2 regions of the Nonomuraea sp. NPDC050451 genome follow, and region 2 is predicted to be linked to the other one. Evidence: riboswitches for the same ligand, from Rfam matches in the RefSeq annotation. Region 2 holds a riboswitch; the other holds the start of a gene.
What was found. A riboswitch is a leader RNA that binds a small molecule or an ion and turns the genes downstream of it on or off. The one in region 2 is predicted to bind glycine.
Positions count from the first base shown of each region.

Region 1: linked by a shared signal. The riboswitch ahead of gcvP (aminomethyl-transferring glycine dehydrogenase) and the one ahead of gcvT (glycine cleavage system aminomethyltransferase GcvT) in region 2 are both predicted to bind glycine.

Region 1 is NZ_JBITHZ010000011.1:115,579-127,324, forward strand. Features, by position in the region: gene ACIBI9_RS30880 (RNA polymerase sigma factor) at 1-136, shown strand, start outside; gene ACIBI9_RS30885 (hypothetical protein) at 222-620, opposite strand; gene ACIBI9_RS30890 (TetR/AcrR family transcriptional regulator C-terminal domain-containing protein) at 735-1,295, shown strand; gene ACIBI9_RS30895 (DUF5999 family protein) at 1,496-1,687, shown strand; gene ACIBI9_RS30900 (alpha/beta family hydrolase) at 1,689-2,279, opposite strand; gene ACIBI9_RS30905 (hypothetical protein) at 2,362-2,712, shown strand; gene ACIBI9_RS30910 (tetratricopeptide repeat protein) at 2,922-3,719, opposite strand; gene gcvP (aminomethyl-transferring glycine dehydrogenase) at 3,904-6,732, opposite strand; glycine riboswitch at 6,901-7,000, opposite strand; gene ACIBI9_RS30920 (MerR family transcriptional regulator) at 7,119-7,739, opposite strand; gene ACIBI9_RS30925 (bifunctional nuclease family protein) at 7,887-8,357, opposite strand; gene ACIBI9_RS30930 (MerR family transcriptional regulator) at 8,490-9,116, opposite strand; gene ACIBI9_RS30935 (FHA domain-containing protein) at 9,190-9,702, opposite strand; gene ACIBI9_RS30940 (sugar phosphate nucleotidyltransferase) at 9,973-11,746, opposite strand, start outside.
Region 2 is NZ_JBITHZ010000013.1:202,838-214,583, reverse strand. Features, by position in the region: gene ACIBI9_RS34555 (hypothetical protein) at 1-92, opposite strand, end outside; gene ACIBI9_RS34550 (FadR/GntR family transcriptional regulator) at 139-843, opposite strand; gene ACIBI9_RS34545 (glutamine synthetase family protein) at 969-2,339, shown strand; gene ACIBI9_RS34540 (aldehyde dehydrogenase family protein) at 2,349-3,692, shown strand; gene ACIBI9_RS34535 (3-oxoacyl-ACP reductase) at 3,706-4,470, shown strand; gene ACIBI9_RS34530 (gamma-glutamyl-gamma-aminobutyrate hydrolase family protein) at 4,498-5,187, shown strand; gene ACIBI9_RS34525 (hypothetical protein) at 5,194-6,024, opposite strand; glycine riboswitch at 6,119-6,216, shown strand; glycine riboswitch at 6,247-6,346, shown strand; gene gcvT (glycine cleavage system aminomethyltransferase GcvT) at 6,381-7,466, shown strand; gene gcvH (glycine cleavage system protein GcvH) at 7,463-7,852, shown strand; gene ACIBI9_RS34510 (L-serine ammonia-lyase) at 7,908-9,284, shown strand; gene ACIBI9_RS34505 (hypothetical protein) at 9,294-9,683, opposite strand; gene ACIBI9_RS34500 (hypothetical protein) at 9,686-9,850, opposite strand; gene ACIBI9_RS34495 (hypothetical protein) at 9,993-10,544, opposite strand; gene ACIBI9_RS34490 (DUF6286 domain-containing protein) at 10,541-11,140, opposite strand; gene ACIBI9_RS34485 (amino acid deaminase/aldolase) at 11,277-11,746, shown strand, end outside.

The DNA.
Region 1 (11,746 bases), on a different contig from region 2:
CAAGCCGCACACGCTGGACGAGATCGGCAAGCACCTGGGGCTGACCCGGGAGCGGATCCGTCAGCTGGAGAAGGAGTCGCTGTCCAAGCTGCGCCACCCCAGCAACACCCGCCCGCTGCTGGACTGGGCGAGCTGAAAACCCGAAGCCCCGGCACAACGAGGGAGGCTGTGCCGGGGCTTCTTCATGCCCTTGGAACCCGCGGGACCGGGCTCGCGGGAGGTCAGAGGGTCGCGGGCACCGGGCGCGGCACGCGCGGGATCCCCCACATCCGGTTGTCCTCGCGCAGCGTGCGCAGCCGGTCGACCTCGGCCGTCCACATCGACCCGGTGGGCGTCGCCTTGGCCTTGCGGCGCGCGATCCGGTCGTCGTAGGCCTTCACCCCGAACGTGGCCCGCTGCCCCGCCTCGGCGGCGCGCAGGGCGTCGGTGAGCGCCCGATCGAAGGCCCGCCCGGCTGCCATCAGCTCGATCTCGTCCGCCGCCGCGGCCCGAAGCTCACGCAGCGTCTCCTCGGCCTCCCGGGCCCTGTCGAGCAACTCGGGGAACCCCTTGGAGATCTCCTGGTCCGCGTGGTAGCGAACCTCGGCCTCCCGGCTCACCCGCGGACGGAAAAACGCCATCGACCCTGCCCTTTCACACAGCCGGTACTCGTTCAACCGCCAAGGGTACGCCGTCGTGCGACACAGCGGGAAATCGACCCGGCGCGAGCGGCTTTACGAAGTAAGATGATCTCCATGCCCGCCAAGAGACCGCCCGTCCCGCTCTCCCGCGAGCGCATCATCGAGGCCGCACTCCACATCGCCGACAGCCAGGGCCTGCGCCGGCTCACCATGCGCCGTCTGGGCGACGCCCTGCAGGTGGAGGCCATGGCCATCTACCACCACCTGCCCAGGGGCAAGGAGGCGCTGATGGACGCCCTGGCCGAGCACGTCACCGCGGTCCGCGTCGAGCAGGCGGCCACCTGGCAGGAGACCGCCAAGGCCTGGTGCCGGGCGGGGCGGGAGCTGCTGCGCGAGCATCCGGGCGTGCTCGCGCTGGCCCTGACCAAGCCCCCTAAGGGCGCCACGGCCCTCGCCATCAGGGAGCAGACGGAGCAGCTCGCCGACGGCGGCCTGCCCGACGCCGCGGAGGCCGTACGCGCGCTGAGAGCCTTCGTGTTCGGGAGCGTGGCCGTCGAGGTGCAGCAGTCAGGCTGGGCCGATCCTGAAGTTGACGAATGGGTCAGGCGGGACGAAAGAGCCGATATCGACTTCGAGCGCGGACTCGACGCTCTGCTCAAGGGATTGCAAACGTAGTGCGCGTGTCGCGCTTGGCCCGTTATCCTGCATACGGCACGCTGTGTCGAAGGTCACACGAACGGGGATCCCTTCTGTAACAGTCCTCATGGACTATGTCCGGGAGTGTGACATCCGTCGCACACTTGCCAGAACAATTACCCGAGCCGGCTCCCGACCCTCCAAACGGGAGCATCCCACGAGATATCGGAGGCACGCCGATGTGCCCGCACGACCCGGCCTGTCCGGATGCCGAGGCGCCCGACCGCGAGAAGGCACGCACTCTCGCCTGCCACCCCGAGCAGGGGTGGAGCCTGCTCTGCAACGGTGTCGTCCTGTTCGAGGACACCGGGGAGCTGCTTCCCAGCGGCGCCGCCATCGCGCCACACCGACCCGTGGTCGGCGCTGCGTGAGCTAGGCGTAGTGGACCATCCACTCCGCCACGACCTCGCCCACTCGGGCGGGGTCCTTCTTGAGGTCGTGTCCCTCCCCCGGCAGCACCACCAGGCGTGCCGCGTCAGCGGCGTCCGGCACGCCGAACGGATCCCGGTCCCCGTTGACCACCAGCACGTCCACTCCGGCGCCACGTAGCTCGTCGGCCCTGGAGCGTTCCGGCTTCCCCGGCGGGTGCAGCGGAAAGGCCAGCGCCACCACGGCCGCCGCGCCGACCGCCCCGGCCGTACGGCAGGCGACCCGCGCCCCGTTGCTCCGCCCTCCCTGCACGAGCGGCAGCCCCGGCCAGAGCGCGCGCACCTCCTTGAGGACGATCTCCCACGCCTCGTCCTGCTTGATCGCCGACCCCGGCGCCCGCGCCCCCGCCACCCTGAACGCCTGCGTCACCCTGGCCACGACCGCCCCGGCCTCGAGCGCGGCGTCCCGTACGGCGAGCAGGTCGGGAGCGTCCACTCCCCCGGCCGAACCGTGGGTGAGCACCAGCAGCAGCCGCGGGTCCGCCACCTCGTCCACCTGGACGAGCGCGGGCCCTCGCGGGGTCATGACCTCCATGCCAGCACCGTACCTGGGGAGGATGGCGCCTTAGCCCTCAGGTCGGATGACGGCGTGGCGGCGGCGGTGGATGATTGCTGTCATGCCAGATAAGCGCCCCATCCGGGATGATCTCCAGGCCACCCTGGACGCCCGCCGGGACCTCGGTCCCGAGTACGAAGCCGCGCTCGTCGAATCGTTCGTGGAGCGGCTCGACGCCACGATCTCCGCCCGCGTACGGGCCGAGCTGGACCATCACGGCGCCACGCCGCACCGGCAGAAGAGCAATCCCGGCGCGGCGATGATCCCGATCGCGCTGGGCTCGATGGGCATCGGCATCCCCTTGACGGCCATCGCGGCCGGCAACGCGGGGCTGGTGGGATTGACGATCACGTGGATCGCGATCGTGGTCATCAACGTGGCCTCGGCCGCGGCCATCATGCGCCGCAACTGACCTTCCGCACATACGCGGCGGACACACGGCGGAGGCCCACGGGAGCGCCCCCGCCCCTTCCGCTGCCCGCCTCGCCCTCAGGGGTCGCCGAGGGTTCGCCAGGTGGGCGCGTCAAGCGGACACGCGTCAGCGAGTACTGCAGGCGTGCGCGCCAGACGGACGGGGGTCAGGCGGGCGCGTCAGACGGGCGGGCGTCAGACGGGCGGGCGTCAGGCGTCTCGGTGGTAGCGGAGGCGGACTTCGGCGGCGAGGGTCTCGTCCTCGTGCTCCAGCCCGTACGACCACACTCGCCCCGCGTCGTCGGCGCGCCCCCGCAGCGGCAGGGTCCGGGCCAGGAGCTCGATGGCCAGGGCGCTGGTCTGCGGGTCCGCCCCGTACTCGACCGTCTCCGCGAACTCCGCGCAGGCCAGCTCCAGATGCGCGATCCCGAGCTGGACCCGCAGCCCCGGCACCTCATCGGCCGGGGCGTCCTCCAGCGCGTCCAGGAGCACGTCGGCCGCCGCCCCCGGCTCCCCGTACTCCAGCAGCAGGTAGGCCAGCTCCTGGGCCGCCCGCGCGCCGACGCCCGGGTCGCCGCTCTCCATGGCGGCCCGCAGCTCCTTCTCGGCCTCCTCCGGGTCGCCCGCGGTCGTCGCCAGCCGGGCCAGCGCGAGGTGGGCCAGCGGCACGTACGCGGCCGTGCCGACCCCCAGGACGGCCTGCCAGGCGGCCCTGGCCTGCTCGGCGCGCCCCTCCCGTTCGAACCCCTGCGCCAGGTGGCAGGCGGCCTGAGCGGCGTACTCGGGGTGGCCGGTGGCCAGCGCGGTCCTGGCGGCGACCCGGGCGGCCTCCACGTCGCCGCGCTCCTCCAGCACCACGGCGAGCCCCACCGCGGCCTGGGCCCGGTCCGGGCCGTGGGGGTCGGCGACCAGCTCGGCGAGGATGGCGGCGGCGCCGTCGAGATCACCGCGTTCGGCCAGGCGGCGGGCGGCGTCGAGAGGCGGGGTCTCCAGCTCTGAGAACGTCAAGAGAGCTCCTTCTGGCGACGGTCGCACCGAGCCTAACGATTTCTGGCGATCATGTCTGCTCAGTTGACGCGGAAGGACTGACCGGCTTCGGACCCCGGCGCAGCAGCACCGCGAACGAGTCCCCTGCCGCCGCCACGGACGCCCGCCTGGAGGGCGCGGGCGCCGTGGTGGGGCCGCCAGGCTCCTAGTCCTCGTACGCCTCCAGCGGCGGGCAGGAGCACACCAGGTTCCGGTCCCCGTACGCCTGGTCGATCCGGCGCACCGGCACCCAGTACTTCCCGTCCCGCAGCGACGGCAGCGGATAGGCGGCCTCGCTGCGCGTGTACGGGTGGGTCCACTCGTCGGCGCTGACCGACTCGGCCGTGTGGGGCGCGTTCCGCAGCGGGTTGTCCACGGAGTCGTAGGCCCCCGACGCCACCTTGTCGATCTCGCCGCGGATGGCGATCAGCGCGTCCACGAACCGGTCGAGCTCCCCGAGGTCCTCGCTCTCGGTCGGCTCGATCATCAGCGTCCCCGCCACGGGGAACGACATGGTCGGCGCGTGGAAGCCGTAGTCGATGAGCCGCTTGGCCACGTCGTCCACGGTGACCCCGGTCTCCTTGGTGATCTGCCGCAGGTCGACGATGCACTCGTGGGCCACCAACCCGCCGCGTCCCGTGTAGAGCACGGGGTAGTGCGGGGCGAGCCGCCTGGCCAGGTAGTTGGCCGACAGGATGGCCTGCTCGGTGGCAGCCGTGAGCCCCTCTGAGCCCATCATCCTGATGTAGGCCCACGAGATCGGCAGGATCCCGGCCGAGCCGTACGGGGCCGCCGAGACGGGACCCACCGGCGTGCCGTTGTGCAGCGGGTGGCCGGGCAGGAAGGCCGCCAGGTGGCCGCGGACCGCGACGGGGCCGACACCGGGGCCGCCGCCGCCGTGCGGGATGCAGAACGTCTTGTGCAGGTTGAGGTGGGACACGTCTGCGCCGAACTCGCCCGGCTTGGCCAGCCCGACCAGCGCGTTGAGGTTGGCTCCGTCCACGTAGACCTGGCCGCCGGCCTCGTGCACCTTGGCGCACACCTCGGTGATCGTCTCCTCGTACACCCCGTGCGTCGAGGGGTACGTCACCATGATCGCGGCCAGCGCGTCACGGTGCTTGGCGATCTTGGCGTCGAGGTCGGCCAGGTCCACGTTGCCGTCGGAGTCGCAGGCCACGACCACGACCCGCATGCCCGCCATGACCGCGCTGGCGGCGTTGGTGCCGTGGGCGGAGGACGGGATGAGGCAGACGTCGCGCTCGCCGTGGCCGTTGGCGCGGTGGTAGGCGCGGATGGCCAGCAGCCCGGCGAACTCGCCCTGCGAGCCGGCGTTCGGCTGGATGGAGACGCGGTCGTAGCCGGTCACCTCGGCCAGCCAGTCCTCCAGCGTGCCGATCAGCTCGCGGTAGCCCTCGGCCTGGTCGTCCGGCGCGTACGGGTGGATCGCGGCGAACTCGGGCCAGGTGATCGGCTCCATCTCGGTGGTCGCGTTCAGCTTCATGGTGCAGGAGCCGAGCGGGATCATGGAGCGGTCGAGCGCGATGTCCTTGTCCTGCAGCTTGCGCAGGTAGCGCAGCATGGCGGTCTCGGAGCGGTGGCTGTGGAAGACCGGGTGGCTGAGGTAGCCGGACTCGCGCGCCAGCGAGGCGGGCAGCGCGTCCGCGTCGAGGGCGAGCACGTCGCCGCGCTCGACGCCGAAGGCGGCCCACACCTTGGCGACCTCGGCGGCGCCGGTCTTCTCGTCGCAGGAGATCGACACGTGGTCGTCGTCGACCCGCCAGAGGTTCACGCCCTGCTCGACGGCGGCGGCGACCACTTCGGCGGCCCGGCCGGGCACGCGTACGAGCACGGTGTCGAAGAACTCGCCGTGCACGACCTCCAGGCCCGCCTGGCGCAGCCCGCCGGCCAGGGCCGCGGCGTGCCGGTGCACCCGGTGGGCGATCCGGCGCAGCCCCTCGGGGCCGTGGTAGACGGCGTACATGCTCGCGATGACGGCGAGCAGGACCTGCGCGGTGCAGATGTTGCTGGTGGCCTTCTCGCGGCGGATGTGCTGCTCGCGGGTCTGCAGGGCCAGCCGGTACGCGGGGTCGCCGTCGGCGTCCACCGACACGCCCACCAGGCGGCCGGGGAGCTGGCGCTGCAGGCCCTCGCGTACGGACATGTAGGCCGCGTGCGGCCCGCCGAACCCGAACGGCACCCCGAACCGCTGCGAGGACCCGATCGCGATGTCGGCTCCCAGCTCGCCGGGCGCGGCCACGAGGGTGAGGGCCAGCAGGTCGGCGGCGGCCACGACGAGCGCGCCCGCCTCGTGCGCGGCGGCGGCCACGGCGCGGAAGTCGCGCAGCCGCCCGGACGCGCCCGGGTACTGGACGAGCACGCCGAAGCACTCGGGCAGCTCGCCCTCGAGGGTGTGCTCCACCAGCGTGATGCCCAGGGGCTCGGCCCTGGTGGCGAGCACGGCCTTGGTCTGCGGCAGCGCGTCGGCGTCCACCACGAACACGCTGCTCTTGGACTTGCCCGAGCGGCGGGCCAGGGTCATCGCCTCGGCGGCGGCCGTGCTCTCGTCGAGGAGGGAGGCGCCCGCGACGGGCAGGCCCGTCAGGTCGGAGACGACGGTCTGGAAGTTCAGCAGCGCCTCGAGGCGGCCCTGCGAGATCTCCGGCTGGTACGGGGTGTAGGCGGTGTACCAGCCCGGGTTCTCCAGCAGGTTGCGCCGGATGACGGCGGGCGTGATCGTGTCGTGGTAACCCAGGCCGATCATGGAGGTGAGCACGCGGTTGCGCCCGGCCAGGGCGCGCAGCTCGGCGATGGCCTCGGCCTCGCCGACGGCGGCGGGCAGCTGGAGCCGGTCCTTGGCCCTGATGGCCTCGGGGACGGCCACGGCCACCAGATCCGCCACGGACTCGAAGCCCACGGCCTCGAGCATGCGCTGCTGCTCGGCCGCGGAGGGGCCGATGTGCCTGGACGAGAAGGGCGGAGCTGACAGGTCGGTCATGGACAGTGCCTCCTGAGGCTATGGAGACCGGCGCCGTGGCGCGGGCGAGTGCCGGATCTCCCCCTCTGTCAGCGCGGCGACGCCGCGACCTGAGAGCTTCACCCCGGGACTGGGGCTTGCACCGTCGGTGAGGCGCGCCTGGCGGGTGCGCCTGCTTTCCAGAGTTGCCTCACCCGAGCGGTACAGGGTGCCTGAGAGATTCCGGGGAGGGTTGCTCCTTCGGCGCCCTGAGACCCGGGGGTCTCAAGGACTCTCCCGCACGGGGTCGTCAGCCTTGCTGTCCTAGATTACAACCCTCCGCGTTACGCATGAATTTCCCCGGTAACGCGTTATGTGCGGATTGCCCGGTGGGCCGCGTCCTGCGGCCCACGGCAGGAGGGGGTGTGCTAGCTGAGGCGCCGCGCGCGGCGACGGCGGGCGAGCTCGTCAGCGGGGTGGTCGGCCGGGACGGTGTCCTCGACCGCCGCTCGTTCCCCCGGCAGCTCCGCGAGGGAGCCCTCGACCTCTCGCCAGACCCGGCCGAGCGCGATGCCGAACACGCCCTGACCGCCCTGGAGCAGGTCTATCACCTCGTCGGCCGAGGTGCACTCGTAGACGCTGACGCCGTCGCTCATGAGCGTGATCTGCGCGAGGTCGGCGACCCCGCGGTCACGCAGGTGCTGCACGGCCGTGCGGATCTGCTGCAGCGACACCCCGGTGTCGAGCAGCCGCTTGACGACCTTGAGCACCAGGATGTCGCGGAAGCTGTAGAGCCGCTGGGAGCCCGAGCCCTGCGCGGCTCTTATCGTGGGCTCCACGAGGCCTGTGCGCGCCCAGTAGTCGAGCTGCCTGTAGGTGATGCCGGCCGCCGCGCAGGCCGTCGGCCCGCGGTATCCGATGTCCGCCGGCAGCGTCGCCGGCTGTTCGTCGAAGAGCAGGCCCTGCTCCCCGGCACGCTGCCGCGCGCTCTCGCGCCGAACCGGATCTTCCTGGCCGGCCGTCTTTCCCTCGCCGCTGCTGACCGCCACGCGGACCTCCGGCTTTCTCTCATCCCGTGGCCTGATCTGGGGGTTCGTAAAGGGCGACCACGGGTTTCACTTGCACCGTAGGACCGTGACCATGCTCAGTCAACGATCCGGCTCGGCGCGTCGTGAAGCGTAAATGCACCGAAATACCTACCCCGCCCTGCCGAAGTCTTCGGGAGTGATCGTGTCAAGGAACTCCCTGAACTTCTCCACCTCGTCTTCCTGGTCGTCCGGGATGATCACCCCGGCCTCCTGGACGACCTCCTCGCTGGCGAAGATGCGCGCTCCGGTGCGCAGGGCGAGCGCGATCGAGTCGGACGGCCGCGCGCTCACCTCCACGCCGTTGGAGAACACCAGGTCGGCGAAGAAGATGCCGTCGCGCAGGGCGACGATGTTGACCGCTCGCAGGCCGACACCCAGAGCGCTCAGCACGTCTCGGAAGAGGTCGTGGGTGAGCGGCCGCGGCGGCGGCTCCTCCGCTTGGGCCAGAGCGATGGCCGTCGCCTCGGTCATGCCAATCCATATAGGAAGGAACCGCTCCCCGTGTGCCTCCTTGAGCAAGACGATCGGCTGATTTGTGGGCATCTCAACTCGAACGCCCACGACCTCCATCTGCAACACGGGCTGCTCCGTATTCCTGACCGGTCACCCGGCACAGCTATTTGCGGGTCGCTACTGCTGACTGGCTACTGCAATTCAACGTAACACCCGGCGGGCATGGAATGCGCCTCCGCCTCCCAGCTCGCCAGGGTCTCAACGCCCCAGCACGGACCGGATCCCCGACCGCACAAGGGATGCGTGCAGGTCGAGCAGGAGTGTGGAAAGCTCCCTGGCGACCTCGTCGGCCTCCCCGATGGCGCCGGGGGCCCGCCTTTTGAGTATGGGGGCGACGGTCTGCTCGACGAGCCCGCACTCGCGCTCGGCCGCCGCCTTGACCGCGCGCAGGTGGCGGGCGTGCAGGCCGAAACGGGCCAGCGCGCCGACGCTGCGGGCCACGTTGAGTGCCTCCTCGTCGTAGCGCCTGGCCACCGGGGCGAGCAGGCCGTAGTCCTCCAGCTCGGTGAGCGTCTCGTCGTCGATCCCCGCCGCCTCGAGCAGCTCGGCCCGGCTGAGCCGGACCTCCTGCTTCTCCTGTACGGCGCGCGGGCGGCCGAAGCTCTCGGCCATCCTGTCCTTGATCACCCGCAGCGGCAGGTAATGGTCGCGCTGCTCGCGCAGGATGAAGCGCAGCTGCTCCACGTGCAGGTGAGTGAACTTGCGGTAGCCGGACGGGCTGCGCTCGGGCTCGATCAGCCCCTCACCCTCCAGGAAGCGGATCTTGGAGATCGTCACATCGGGGAACTCGCCCTGAAGGAGCGCGAGCACCTCCCCGATGCTCATGTGAGAGCGTGCCGCCTGGGAGGTCATCCGACCTCCCAGGACGGCGCGTCCACGAGTCGCCCACTTGGCCCGATCATGCGCCGGCGTGAGTCCGCATCAGGAAGACGAGGCGGAACTTGCCGATCTGCACCTCGTCTCCGGAGTGCAGAGGGACCTCCTCGATGCGCTCCCTGTTGACGTAGGTGCCGTTGAGGCTGCCCACGTCACGCACGGAGAACTGGCCGCCGGGATGGCGGTAGAACTCGACGTGGCGGCGGGAGACCGTGATGTCGTCGAGGAAGATGTCGCTCTCCGGATGGCGACCGGTCGTGGTGAGGTTTTTGTCCAGCCGGAAGCGGCTCCCCTGGTTGGGGCCTCTGGTCACCGTGAGCAGCGCCGTGCCGGGCGGCAGCTGCTCGACCAGCGCCCGCTCCGCCAGGAGCATGTCGCCTGCCTCAGCCTCGTATGCCTCGATTCCCGCGATGGAGATCGTCGACGTGGTGTCCCCGGAGACCTCGGGTCTGGTCAGCGGTGACCCACAGCGGGAACAGAAACGGGCATCCTCGGGGTTGGCGTGCCCGCACTGCGTGCAGTAGACGCTCGGCATCGATCGGCTCGGCCTCCTACCGCGAAGACGCGGCGACGGTGCTCAAAGACGCGCCTCGCTTCGCTTTTTCAAGTTTGCGAATGCCGCAACATACGCTGATCAGCGGCAAAGGTCAAGGCGGGGCACTGGACTGTGGTTTGGACGCAGACAAAGTTACCGCCGCTTCCGCCCCGTGGTCCATGCCGCCGCGCGTTTCTACATTACGATCTTGCGGCACTGTCTGGGCGCGTCAACCGTAATGGCTTTTTCGTCACTCTCCGCGACCATTGTTCACATGGCGGCCTGCTCCACGATGCGGGCCCACCGTTCGAGTAGGGCCTGGGCGCCGTCCATGTCGCCCGCCTCGGCCCACAGATCGGTCACGGGCTCGGTGGCGGCGGGCAGCACGAGCACCCAGCTCCCGTCGTCGTGGGCCACCCGGACGCCGTCGGTGGTGTCGATGCGCCGGCTCTCGTGCTCGGCTTCCGCCGTCTCGATGACCGAGCGCATGACGGCCCCCTTGGCCGCCCACGGCGTGGGGATCGTGCGCTTGAGCATCTTGACCTCGGGGATCCTGGCGTCGATCTGGCTGAGCGACAGGCGGGTTCGGGCCACCAGCCCGAGCAGGCGCATGAACGAGGCCAGCCCGTCGATGGCGGGGCTGAACTCCGGCACGACAAAGCCGCCGCGCCCGTCCGCCGCAAAGATCATGTCGGCGCCGGCGGCGGCCGAGGTGAGGGCGTCGAGCGCGGTGGAGGTCCACTGCACCTGCACGCCGTGGAAGCGGCAGACCTGCTCGGCGACCCTGGTCGTGGTGACCGGCAGGGCCACCTGGCCGCCCCTGCGCTCGGCGGCGACGAGGTCGAGCACGACGAGCAGGGAGCGCTCGTCGTTGATGAGCTGGCCCATCTCGTCCACCAGGGCGATGCGCTCGCCGACCGGGTCGAACCGGACCCCGAACGCCGCCCGCGACGAGCTGACCAGCTCCGACAGGCGCTGCAGGTCGCGGCGGCGCTCGGCGAGCGTCTCGGTGGGCGAGACGTCGTCGAGGCGGGCGTTGACGGTGAGCACCTCGACCCCGACGCGGCCGAGCAGCGTGGGCAGCACCAGCGAGGAGGTGCCCCCAGCACAGTCCACGACGACCTTCATGTCCCTGACGTCGCCCACGTCCACGTGGCGCAGCAGCTCGTGGGTGTAGTCCTCGACGGCCCTGGACGGATACGTGAGCTCGGCGATCTCCCCCGGGAACGCGCGCCTGAACTCCTGCCGGGAGAAGACCCGCTCCAGCTTGCGCTGCGCGGCCGGGGGCAGGTCGACGCCGCGGCCGTCCATGATCACGATGTCCACGCTCTGCGGGTCACCCGGGGTGGTGCGCAGGGTGATGCCGCCCGCGGCCGACTCGCGGGCCGTGTGGAAGCGCGTGACCGGCAGCGGGGCGGCCTCCAGGTCCAGGACGTTGATCGCGCCCGCGGTGAGCGCGCCGATGACGGCCCGCTTGAGCGCCCTGGCGGCCAGGGAGCAGTCGCGGGAGGTGACGACGTACTCGCCCTTCTTGAGGGTGGTGGCGTACGCGCTGGCCAGCCGGACGCACAGCTCGGCGGTGATCTCGACGTTGACCAGGCCGCTGACACCCCTGGGGCCGAACAGGTTGCGCTGGCCGCGAGACTCCCAGATGACGCTGGTGTTGACGACCGCGCCGGCCTCGATGGTCTTGAACGGGTAGACCCTGACGCCGCTGGAGACGTACGCCTCGGGTTCGATGACGCACTCGTCGCCGATGACGGCGTTCTCCTCGATGCGGGCGCCGGCCATGATGTCGGTGCTCTTGCCGATGACGCAGCCGCGCAGGTGGGCGCCGGGACCCAGGTAGACGTTGTCGTGGACGACCGCGCGGTGCAGGAAGGCGCCCTCACGGACGACCGCGTTGTTGCCGAGCACGGTGTATTCGCGCAGCTCCGCGCCCGCCTCGACCTTGGCGTAGTCGCCGATGAGCAGCGGGCCCTTGAGCACGGCGTCGGGGTCGATCGAGGCCGAGTCGGCGACCCAGACGCCCGGCGAGAGCTCG
Region 2 (11,746 bases):
GTGGCGATGAACGCCACGATGAGCGTGACGAAATAACAGAACAGCGGCAGCCGTCCTGTGGCGACGATGTTGTGCTCGAACCAGTTCCCCATGACTCTAGAAAGAGATGGTACGAGGACCCCTGCACCTTCTTGACCGTCAAGCGAGGAAGGCCCGCAAAAGAGCTGCTGTGCCTTCTAGATGCTCGGTGACCGCCCGGCGGGCCCCGTCGGGGTCGCCGGCCAGGATGGCGTCCACGATGGCCTGGTGCTGGATGGCGGCGTGATCCAGGTTGACCTGGAGCATGGGGATCGCGTTCAGCAGGTCGCTCACCCGCGAGCGGGCGTCCGCGCACGCCGTGGCGAGCAGGGTCGAGCCGGTCAGCTCGGCGATGGACAGGTGGAAGGCCGTGTCGAGGCGGCGGTAGTCCTCGATCGGGGCCTCGTTCAGCTCCGACAGCCGGTGCAGGAGCATCTCCCGCCTGTCCTCCGAGAGGCCGGACGTGGCCAGCACCTGGGCCGCCCCGCACTCCACCGCCAGGCGGAACGTGAGCGCGTCCGACAGGTCGTCGCTACCCATCTCCGCCACGACCTGCCGCAGGTCGCCCGCGTCCGGTTTGGGCGGGACGTACGTGACGAAGGCACCCCCATACCGGCCCCTCCGCACGTCGAGGTAGCCCGCGTCCGACAGCGCGCGGATCGCCTCGCGCAGGGTGACCCGGCTGATGCCGAGCTGCACGGCCAGCTCGCGCTCCGGCGGAAGCTTGTCGCCGGGCGGGACCACACCGAGCTTGATGGCCTGGAGCAGCCGTTCCACCGTCTCCTCGAAGGCGTTGCCGGCCCGCACCGGGCGCAACACCGTCATCAAACGCGCCGACTCGTCCAACGTGTCCTCAGGTCTTGACAACGGATCCCGCCATACACATCAATGGTCTAAGACTAGCCCAATCAACGGGAAAGCGCCTCTGGCCAGATCGGAGCGGGGATAGCGTGAGCGAGAGATCGAGCACCGGGTTCCTTTCCGTCAGCGAGCTGCGCGACGAGGTGGCGCTCGGGCGCATCGACACCGTGCTCCTCGCGATCGCCGACATGCAGGGCAGGCTGCAGGGCAAGAGGCTGTCCGCCCGCTATTTCCTCGAAGAGGTGCTGAACCACGGCTCCGAGGGGTGCAACTACCTGCTCGCCGTGGACGTGGACATGAACACCGTCGACGGGTACGCGATGTCGTCCTGGGAGCGGGGCTACGGCGACTTCGTGATGAAGCCGGACCTCGCCACGTTGCGCAGGGTGCCGTGGCACGAGGGGACCGCCATGCTGATGGCCGACCTCGCCTGGGAGGGCGGCGGCGACGTGACCGCCTCGCCCCGGCAGATCCTGCGCAGGCAGCTCGCCCGCCTCGCCGAGCGGGGGCTGGGCGCGTACGTGGGCACCGAGCTGGAGTTCTGCGTCTACGAGGACAGCTACGAGGACGCCTGGAAGCGCGGCTACCGGGACATGTCACCGTCCAACCTCTACAACGTGGACTATTCGCTGCTCGGCACCGCCCGCATCGAGCCGCTGCTGAGGCGGATCCGCCGCAACATGGAGGGCGCCGGCCTGTACGTCGAGTCCGCCAAGGGCGAATGCAACCTGGGCCAGCACGAGATCGCCTTCCGCTACGACGAGGCGCTCAGGACCTGCGACCACCACGTCATCTACAAGAACGGCGCGAAGGAGATCGCCGCCCAGGAGGGCAAGTCGATCACCTTCATGGCCAAACCCAACCAGCGCGAGGGCAACTCCTGCCACATCCACATCTCGCTGCGCGGCAGCGACGGGGATCCGGTGATGGCGGGCGACGGGCCGTACGGGCTCTCCCCGCTCGGCGCCCACTTCATCGCCGGGCAGCTCGCCTGCCTGCGCGAGCTCACCCTCCTGTACGCCCCCAACATCAACTCCTACAAGCGCTACGTCCCCGGCAGCTTCGCGCCCACGGCCGTCAAGTGGGGCGTGGACAACCGCACCTGCTCCCTCCGGCTCGTCGGCCACGGCCTGTCGCTGCGCGTGGAGAACCGGGTGCCGGGCGGCGACGTCAACCCGTACCTCGCGGTGTCCGCGCTGATCGCGGCCGGGCTGCACGGCATCGACAACGAGCTGCCGCTGGAGAGCGCGTTCGAGGGCAACGCCTACGACTCCGGCGCCGAGAGCGTGCCCCACACGCTGCGGGACGCGCTGGCGCTGTTCGAGGGGTCGAAGCTGGCCCGCGAGACGTTCGGCGAGGACGTGGTCGAGCACTACGCGAACAACGCGCGCGTGGAGCTGGCCGCGTTCGACGCGGCGGTGACGGATTGGGAGCTGTTCCGTGGTTTCGAGCGGATGTGAAAGAAGCACATGAAGATCGTTAATCCGGCGACGGAGGACGTCCTCGCCGACGTCGAGCTGGCCGACGCCGCCGAGGTGGACCGGGCGGTGGAGCGTGCCAGGGACGCGTACGTGACCTGGCGCGAGGTGTCGCCCGGGGACCGGGCGCGGCTGCTGCGCAGGTTCGCCGACCTGGTGGACGAGCACGGCGACGAGCTGGCCCGGCTGGAGCTGGCCAACGCCGGGCACCCGATCGGGAACGCCCGGTGGGAGGCCGGCAACGTACGCGACGTGCTGCACTTCTACGCCGGCGCCCCCGAGCGCAACCACGGCAAGCAGATCCCGGTGCCGGGCGGCGTGGACATCACGTTCCAGGAGCCGCTGGGCGTCGTCGGCGTCATCGTGCCGTGGAACTTCCCCATGGTGATCATGACCTGGGGCGTCGCCCCGGCGCTCGCGGCCGGCAACACGGTGATCGTCAAGCCGGCCGAATGGACCCCGCTGAGCGCGCTGAGGCTGGCCGAGCTGGCCCTCGCCGCGGGCCTCCCCGAGGGGGTGCTCCAGGTGCTGCCTGGGGCAGGGGAGGTCGCGGGGGCCCGGCTCGTCGAGCACCCCGGCGTGGCGAAGATCGTCTTCACCGGCTCGACCGAGGTGGGCAAGGAGATCGCCGCCAAGGCGGCGCGGCAGGTCAAGCGGGTCACGCTGGAGCTGGGCGGCAAGTCCGCCAACATCGTCTTCGCCGACGCGGACCTCGACAAGGCCGCGAGGACGGCGCCGTACGCGGTCTTCGACAACTCGGGCCAGGACTGCTGCGCCCGCTCCCGCCTCCTCGTCCAGGCCGAGGTGTACGACGAGTTCATGGAGCGCCTGTCGGCGGCCGTGCGGGGCGTCAAGGTCGGCGACCCGCTCGACGAGGGCACCGAGATGGGCCCGCTGATCAGCGCCGAGCACCTCGACCGGGTGCGCGGCTTCGTCCAGGGCACCCCCTACCTGCAGGGGTCCTGTCCCGAGGGCAGGGGCTACTGGTTCCCGCCGACCGTGCTGACCCCGGAGCTCACCGACCCGGCCTTCACCGAGGAGATCTTCGGTCCTGTCGTGTCCGTGGTGCGCTTCGAGGACGAGGCGGAGGCCGTGCGCATCGCGAACGACACCCCGTACGGCCTGAGCGGCTCCATCTGGACCCGCGACGTCGGGCGGGCACTACGCGTGGCCAGGGCCGTCGAGTCGGGCGCGCTCTCGGTCAACTCGCACTCGTCGGTCCGCTACTGGACCCCCTTCGGCGGCTTCAAGCAGTCCGGTCTCGGCAGGGAGCTCGGCCCTGACGCCCTGGCGGCGTTCACCGAGACCAAGAACGTCTTCATCGCATCGGAGTGAACAGGTGACTTATATGCGGCGTTTGCAGGATCGGGTGGCCGTCATCACCGGCGCGGGCAGCGGCATCGGGCTGGCCACGGCACGCAGGTTCGCCGAGGAGGGCGCCAAGGTCGTCTGCGTGGACGTCGACGAGGAGGCGGGCGTCAAGGCCGCGAACGAGGTCGGCGGCCTCTTCGTCAAGGCCGACGTCACCGACGAGGACGACGTCGTCAGGATGTTCCGGACGGCCTTCGACACCTACGGCAGCGTGGACATCGCCTTCAACAACGCCGGCATCTCGCCGCCCGACGACGACTCGATCCTGGAGACCGGCATCGACGCCTGGCGCCGGGTCCAGGAGGTGAACCTGACCAGCGTCTACCTCTGCTGCAAGCACGCCATCCCGTACATGCGGCGGCAGGGCAAGGGCTCGATCATCAACACCGCGTCGTTCGTGGCCGTCATGGGGTCGGCGACCTCGCAGATCTCCTACACGGCGTCCAAGGGCGGCGTGCTGGCCATGTCGCGCGAGCTGGGCGTGCAGTTCGCCCAGGAGGGCATCAGGGTGAACGCGCTGTGCCCCGGGCCGGTGAACACGCCACTGCTGCAGGAGCTGTTCGCCAAGGACCCGGAGCGGGCGCAGCGGCGGCTGGTGCACATCCCCGTCGGGCGCTTCGCCGAGGCCTCGGAGATCGCGGCGGCGGTGGCGTTCCTGGCCAGCGACGACGCGTCGTTCATCACGGGTAGTGAGTTCCTGGTGGACGGGGGCATCTCCGGCGCCTACGTCACGCCGCTCTAGCTCTGGTCCGGGTTCTCGGGGGTCATCGTGCAGCGTCCCGTCATCGGCATCACGTCGTACGTCGAGCCGGCGAAGTTCACGGTCTGGGACATGACCGTGGCGCTCCTGCCGTACATGTACGTGGAGCAGGTCGTACGCGCCGGCGGGCAGCCCATCGTGCTGCCGCCGGCCGGCGAGCCGGCGCAGGTCGTCGGCCGCCTGGACGGCCTGATCCTGGCCGGTGGCGGGGACGTCGATCCGGCCCGGTACGGGCAGGAGCCGGGGGATCAAACCGGCTATATCCGCAAATTTCGGGATGAGGCCGAGTTTGGGCTGATCGCGGCGGCCCTCGACGCCGGCCTCCCCTACCTCGGCATCTGCCGCGGCCTCCAGGTGCTCAACATCGCCCTCGGGGGCAGCCTCCACCAGCACCTCCCCGACGTCGTGGGACACACCGGCCACTCCCCCGCCCCCGGCCGGTTCGGCCCGCTGCCCGTCACGCCCGTCCCCGGCAGCCGCCTGGCCAAGGCGCTGGGCACGGAGCCCGTGACCGTCCCCCACTACCACCACCAGGCCATCGACCGGCTCGCGCCCGGCCTCACGGTCACCGCCACCGCCGATGACGGCACGATCGAGGCGGTCGAGCTGGACTCGGCCCCCTTCGCCGTGGCCGTGCAGTGGCACCCCGAGGCGGCCGAGGACGGCGCCCTCTTCGAGGCGCTCGTGGCGGCCTGCTGACCGCTCTCACCCCACGGGTCTGAGCACGCCGTTCAGGGCCACGGCCCCGGCTCCGTGCCTGGCGTCGAGGTCGCGGCGCTGCTCGTCGGTGACCACCCAGACCTGCGCGTTCACCTGGTTGCTCCGCACGCCGGACGACACCGAGACGAGACGGTCGCCCAGTTCGGCCTGGACCTCCCGCTGGATCGCCTCCAGCTCGCTCTGGCTGCGCGCCGCGCCGCTGACGCACAGCGCGCCGCCCCACACCTCGCGGATCCACGCCTCGCGGCCGGACAGGTCGCCCGTGAACTTCAGGTTGAGCACCAGCCGCCGCGGGTCGTTGGCCTCCGGCGACTCCGCGGGGAGCCCCTTCATGTAGCTCTGGTCCAGCCAGGCGCCCGCGAACTCCCCTGCCGTGCCGGCCCGCGCCAACGCCTGGTCCAGCGCCTGCTGGGTCGCCTTGGCGGGATCGACGGGCCGCCAGCCGCCCTCCGGCGCCGGGCACGGGCTGGTGAGGTCCTCCTCCTGAGCGGGGGCCGACTTCGCGGGAGCGCCCGGCGGCTCGGTGAGCGTCAGTCTGGTGCCGTCCCAGGTGCCCACGACGCGGTACCGGCCCCACTTCACGCCGCCCTGCGACTCGTGATCCACCTTGCCCCAGTCCCAGCCGACGACGTCAGGACCGCCGCACTGCGGCGGCAACGACTCCATGACCATCATGCACAGCTGCGGGCCGTGCCCGCCGCCTTCGAGCACCGTCAGGTTCGCCTCATAACGGGGCGGGGACGCGGCCTCCGATGCGCCGCAGCCCGTGAGGGCCAGGGTGGTCAGCAGGCCGAAAGCCGTCGTTCGCCGATTCATACCCCTTCGACGTCACCACCCCCCGGAGTGGTTCATGAGCGATCAGAACGCGACAACAACCCCATCACGGCACTAGGCTGACGGGCATCACCGGCGAAACCGTGCGGGAGAGTGCCCTGACAGCCGGTCAGGGTCCCTGAAGGAGCAAGCCCTCCCCGCAAACCTCTCAAGGCAAAGGACCGCGCGGACGCCGGACGGGAAATCTGCCACGCTTCCCGTCCGGAGGTGACCTCTGGAAAGCAGGCCCGCGGGGCCTCGCCGAAGGTGAAAGTCCGGCAAAACTCGGGCGAAGCTCTCAGGCATCGATGACAGAGGGGGAGGATGCTGGCATCCAATCCTGTGCAGAGGTGCGACAAATGTCCCGATCTACACCGCTACGAGACGTTCACGAGAGCCTCGGCGCCACGCTCACCGACTTCGCCGGGTGGCTCATGCCGCTCCGGTACGGGAGTGAGTCCGCGGAGCACAACGCCGTTCGCCAGGCGGCCGGGCTGTTCGACCTCTCCCACATGGGCGAAATCTTCCTGACCGGGCCGCAGGCCGGGCAGGCGCTCGACTACGCGCTGGTCGGCCACCTGTCGGCGCTGGCGACAGGGCGGGCCAGGTACACCATGATCGTCAACGAGCGCGGCGGGGTGCTCGACGACCTCATCGTCTACCGGCTCGACGACGACGAGTTCATGGTCGTGGCAAACGCCTCGAACTACGAAAAAGTGGCAAAAGAGCTGATTGAGCGGTCGAAGGCGTTCGACGTGCTGGTCGAGGACCGGTCGGACCAGTACGCGCTGATCGCCGTACAGGGGCCCCGATCCCAGGAGATCCTCGCCACGCTCACCGACGCCGACCTCGACGGGCTCAAGTACTACGCGGGCCTGCCCGACCTGGTCGACGGGCGGCAGGCGCTGATCGCCCGCACCGGCTACACCGGCGAGGACGGGTTCGAGCTGTTCGTCGCCAACCAGGACGCGGTGCCGCTCTGGCACGCCCTCATGGCGGCGGGTGAGCCGTACGGGCTCAAGCCCGCCGGCCTGTCCAGCCGCGACACCCTCAGGCTCGAGGCCGGGATGCCGCTCTACGGCAACGAACTGAGCGCCGAGCTGACCCCGTTCGACGCGGGGCTGGGCAGAGTGGTGAAATTCGACAAGCCGGGCGACTTCGTCGGCCGGTCGGCGCTCGAGGCGGTCAAGGACGACCCGCCCCGGCGCCGGCTCGTCGGCCTGGTCGCGCGGGGACGCCGGGTGCCGCGCCACGGCTACCCGGTCACCAAAGACGGCGCCGTCGTCGGCGAGGTCACCAGCGGTGCGCCCTCCCAGAGCCTGGGCAGGCCCATCGCGATGGCCTACGTGGACACCGGCGCCGAATCAGGCCTGGCCGTGGACATCCGGGGCAGCCATGAACCTATGGATTTGGTAGAGCTGCCCTTCTACAGGAGGAACAAGTGAGCAACATCCCTGACGACCTGAGCTACACCAAGGAGCACGAGTGGGTGGCCGGCCTCGACGACGGCCTCACCGTGACGATCGGCGTCACGGCCTTCGCCGCCAACTCTCTTGGTGACGTCGTCTTCGTGCAGCTCCCCGACGTCGGCTCGACCGTGGAGCCGGGCGACTCCGTCGGCGAGGTGGAGTCGACCAAGTCGGTGAACGAGATCTACACCCCCGTCGGGGGTGAGGTCGTCGAGGTGAACCAGGCCGTGGTCGACGACCCCAGCCTGGTCAACAGTGACCCGTACGGCGATGGCTGGATGTTCCGGGTGCGCGTCGAGGGCGACGCCGAGGACGTGCTCTCCGCCGAGGAGTACACGGCGCTCACCTCAGGCGATTCCTGACCTTTTTGCCGGGGCCCTGCGCGGGGCCCCGGCCCCAGCATGAAAGGCGCCATCAATGGCGATCAGCGTCTTCGACCTTTTCAAAATCGGCATCGGCCCGTCGAGCTCCCACACGGGAGGCCCGATGGCGGCCGCGCACAAGTTCGCCCGCGGGCTGCACGACGACGGCCTGCTCTCCCGGGTCACGCGGGTCGAGGCCATCCTGTACGGCTCGCTCGGCCTGACCGGCAAGGGCCACGGCAGCGACAAGGCGGTCCTGCTCGGCCTGTCCGGTGAGAAGCCCGAGCTGGTCGACGTCGACTCCATCGACGGCCGCCTGGCCGAGATGCGCGAGTCGGGCACGGTCAAGCTGTACGGGACGCACGAGATCCGCTTCGTCGTGGGCGAGCACCTCGTCTTCGAACGCAAGATCTCGCTGCCCGAGCACCCGAACGGCATGCGCTTCACCGCGTACGACGCCGACGGCGAGAAGCTGAGGGAGAAGGTCTACTTCTCGGTGGGCGGCGGCTTCGTCGTGGACGAGAAGGCCACGGGCGCCGACCGCATCAAGCCGGACGACACCGTACTGCCCCACCCCTTCACCACGGGCGAGGAGCTGCTCAAGCACTGCTCGAACACGGGCCTGTCGATCTCCGCGCTGATGCTGGAGAACGAGAAGGCGTTCGGACGCACCGAGGAGGAGATCCGCTCGGGCCTGCTGCGGCTCTGGGCGGTCATGTCGGAGTGCGTGCGCCGCGGCATCTCCAAGGAGGGCGTCCTGCCCGGCGGTCTCAAGGTCAAGCGCCGCGCCAACCAGCTCCACCGCCGCCTGCAGTCGGAGCCGGCGGAGAAGGACCCGCTGCAGGCCATGGACTGGGTCACGCTGTTCGCCTTGGCGGTCAACGAGGAGAACGCCGCCGGGGGCCGCATCGTCACCGCGCCCACCAACGGCGCCGCCGGCATCATCCCGGCTGTCCTGACGTACTACACCCGTTTCGTCCCGCACGCGGACGAGGAGGGCGTGGTCCGCTTCCTGTTGACGGCGGGCGCGATCGGCGTGCTGTTCAAGGAGAACGCCTCGATCTCGGGCGCCGAGGTCGGCTGCCAGGGTGAGGTCGGCTCCGCCTGCTCGATGGCCTCGGCCGGCCTCACGGAGGCCCTCGGGGGCACGCCCGAGCAGGTCGAGAACGCGGCCGAGATCGGCATCGAGCACAACCTGGGCCTGACCTGCGACCCGATCGGCGGCCTGGTCCAGATCCCGTGCATCGAGCGCAACGCGGTGGCCTCCAACAAGGCCATCACGGCCGCCCGGATCGCCCTGCGCGGCGACGGCCGCCACTTCGTGCCGCTGGATCGTGCCATCAAGACGATGCGGGACACCGGGCGGGACATGCTGGACAAGTACAAGGAGACCTCGCGCGGCGGCCTGGCCGTGAACGTGATCGAGTGCTGACCCCGGGAGCTAGGACAGCCTGGCGCAGGTCGCGTACGGAGTCACCCTGAATTGTGTGCTGCCGGCGGTCAGGAATTGAAGTCGCCATCCGTCGTTCGCGGCGGTGGGCGCATCGATGATCTCGTCGATGTTGGCGTTCGGCGGGATGTTTCCGCTGATGATATATCCGCCACCGAGCACCACTTTGCCGGCGGGGCACATGACGGTGATGACATTCGACAGGCCCATCGGGAGCGTCACTTCCGCCCCGGTGACTTTCTCATAATCTCTGGGCGCGTTCGTCGTCTGCTGGGCGGTCTGCGTGCAGTTGATGGTCTGGCTGTTGCCCACCTGGTTGCGGTCGCCATGGGCGCCGTTGGTGTTCTGTGCCGTGGGGATGCACAGCACCGACGGTGACACGTTCAGGTTCGGAGCAGGTCCGAGAGCACCCTCGGGTTCGGTACGACATTGTCGATGACGTCTATGACCGGACGGCCGTCGGCCAGGGCCGGTGACGAAATGCCGCCGGAAATGGCGGCACCGGCCGAAATGGCGAGAGCCGCGGCGAGTTTTCCTGTTCCGTTCATGCGAATCTCCTGTTTTTGCGCGTCCGCGCCGACAGGATGAAAAGTAGTCTCCGCCGATCACCGGCCGGCCTGATCGACACGCGGCCGGAGATCGTTGGCGAATGTTTTATGCGGAACGCCGCCGGGAATATCCACCCGCGTTTCAGCGGCGGACGTGCAGGCGGACGACGGTGCACGCGTCGTCGTCGCGGACCTCGCGGCGGATCCTGCCGACGATGTCGTGGTCCAGTTTGCTCACCACCGCGCCCACGTCCGCGGTGGACGGGCACGTCAGGGTGACGCGCAGGCCGTTCTCGGCGACCCGGACCGCCGACCGGCCGAGTCCTTCCACGCCCTTCAGCCCGACGAAGAGCATGGCGGTGCCCGTGCCGTCGCGGGCGCCGCGGCGGCCCCAGCCGAGGCTGAGCAGGAACCAGCGGAGCGAGACCAGCGACAGGAGCAGGAAGCTCAGCGCCAGCATCCACAGGGGCCAGGGCTCGTCGGCGAGCACCCGGCGGGTCTGGGCCGGGAGGAGCTTGGCGGTGGCGGGCAGGTCGAAGAGGTGGCCGTGGCCGCGGAGCCAGGCGTACGCGCCCAGGCCCAGCAGCGTGCCGCCCACGATGGCCAGGCCGACGCGGTTGCCCGCGTACTGCCGCATCCCGGCCCCCTTGCCGCGGGAGGGCGTTCGTTGCGCGTCCGTACGTTCGGGCATCATGCGCCCTTTCTGCGCAGCCGGACCACGACCTCGCCCGTGCCGAGCGTGCCCACGCCCGCCAGCCGGTCACCCACCGCCGTGCCGACCTGCCTGAGCATCGCGCCGGAGCTCTCCGTCCCCGTCATGACCGTGACCTCGATGGTGCTCCTGCGCAGCCGTACCTGTGCCCGGTCGACGCCGGACACCTGCTGGGCGGCCGCGCGGAGCGTGCGGCGCAGGCCCGAGCGGGTGATGCCGATGACGATCCGCGGGTCGGACGTCTCCACCGGCACCAGCCTCGACTGGCCGGGCACGATCGCCAGCAGCAGCATCAGCGTGCCCGCGCCCGCCACGGCCACGGCGGCGGTGGACAGCTCGGGCCAGGTGGTCCTGCCCGCGAGCTCGACCAGTTTGTTCACGGGGACCCAGCCGAGCCGGTGGCCGAGCAGCCCCGACACGATCTCGGCCGCCGTCGCTCCCAGCCCGGCGGCCAGCGTGAGCGCGACGAGGGCTCCAGGGAGGGTTCGCGCCGGTCTGAGCGCCCTGCTCGCCCGGCGCAGCCCGGTGTGCCGCGCGGGGACGGCGGCGCCGGGGACTGTCTGCTGAAGCGTGGTCATCACAACGACACACGTACACGGGTCCCGCGTGGCCGGAACCGCGCCCCCGCCGCCCGTTTGCCCGAACATTACGGGGCAGGCAACAAGGTGAACAACACTCATATTCTTTTGCCCGATATGCCGTTACGCTGCCCATATGGACGACCGCCAGCGCTATGACCGCGCCACGGCGGCCCTCGAGCCGCCGTTCGCGATCCTCGATCTGGCGGCCATGCGGGCCAACGCGGCCGACCTCGTACGGCGGGCGGCGGGCAAGCCGATCCGGGTGGCCAGCAAGTCGGTCCGCAGCCGTCCCGTGCTCGAACGCATCCTGGCCATGGACGGCTTCCGGGGCATCATGGCCTTCACGCTCCCCGAGGCGCTGTGGCTGGCCTCCCACGGGTTCACGGACATCCTGGTGGCCTACCCGACGGCCGACCGGCACGCGCTGGCCGAGCTGGCCGGGGACGAGAACGCGGCCAGGCACATCACCGTGACCATCGACTCGACCGCCCACCTGGACTTCGCCGAGGCGGCCGTGGCCGGGGTGAAGCCCCGGGCCGAGATCCGGACCTGCATCGACATCGACGCCGGATATATCGCCTTTGGCGGGAAATTTCGGGCTGG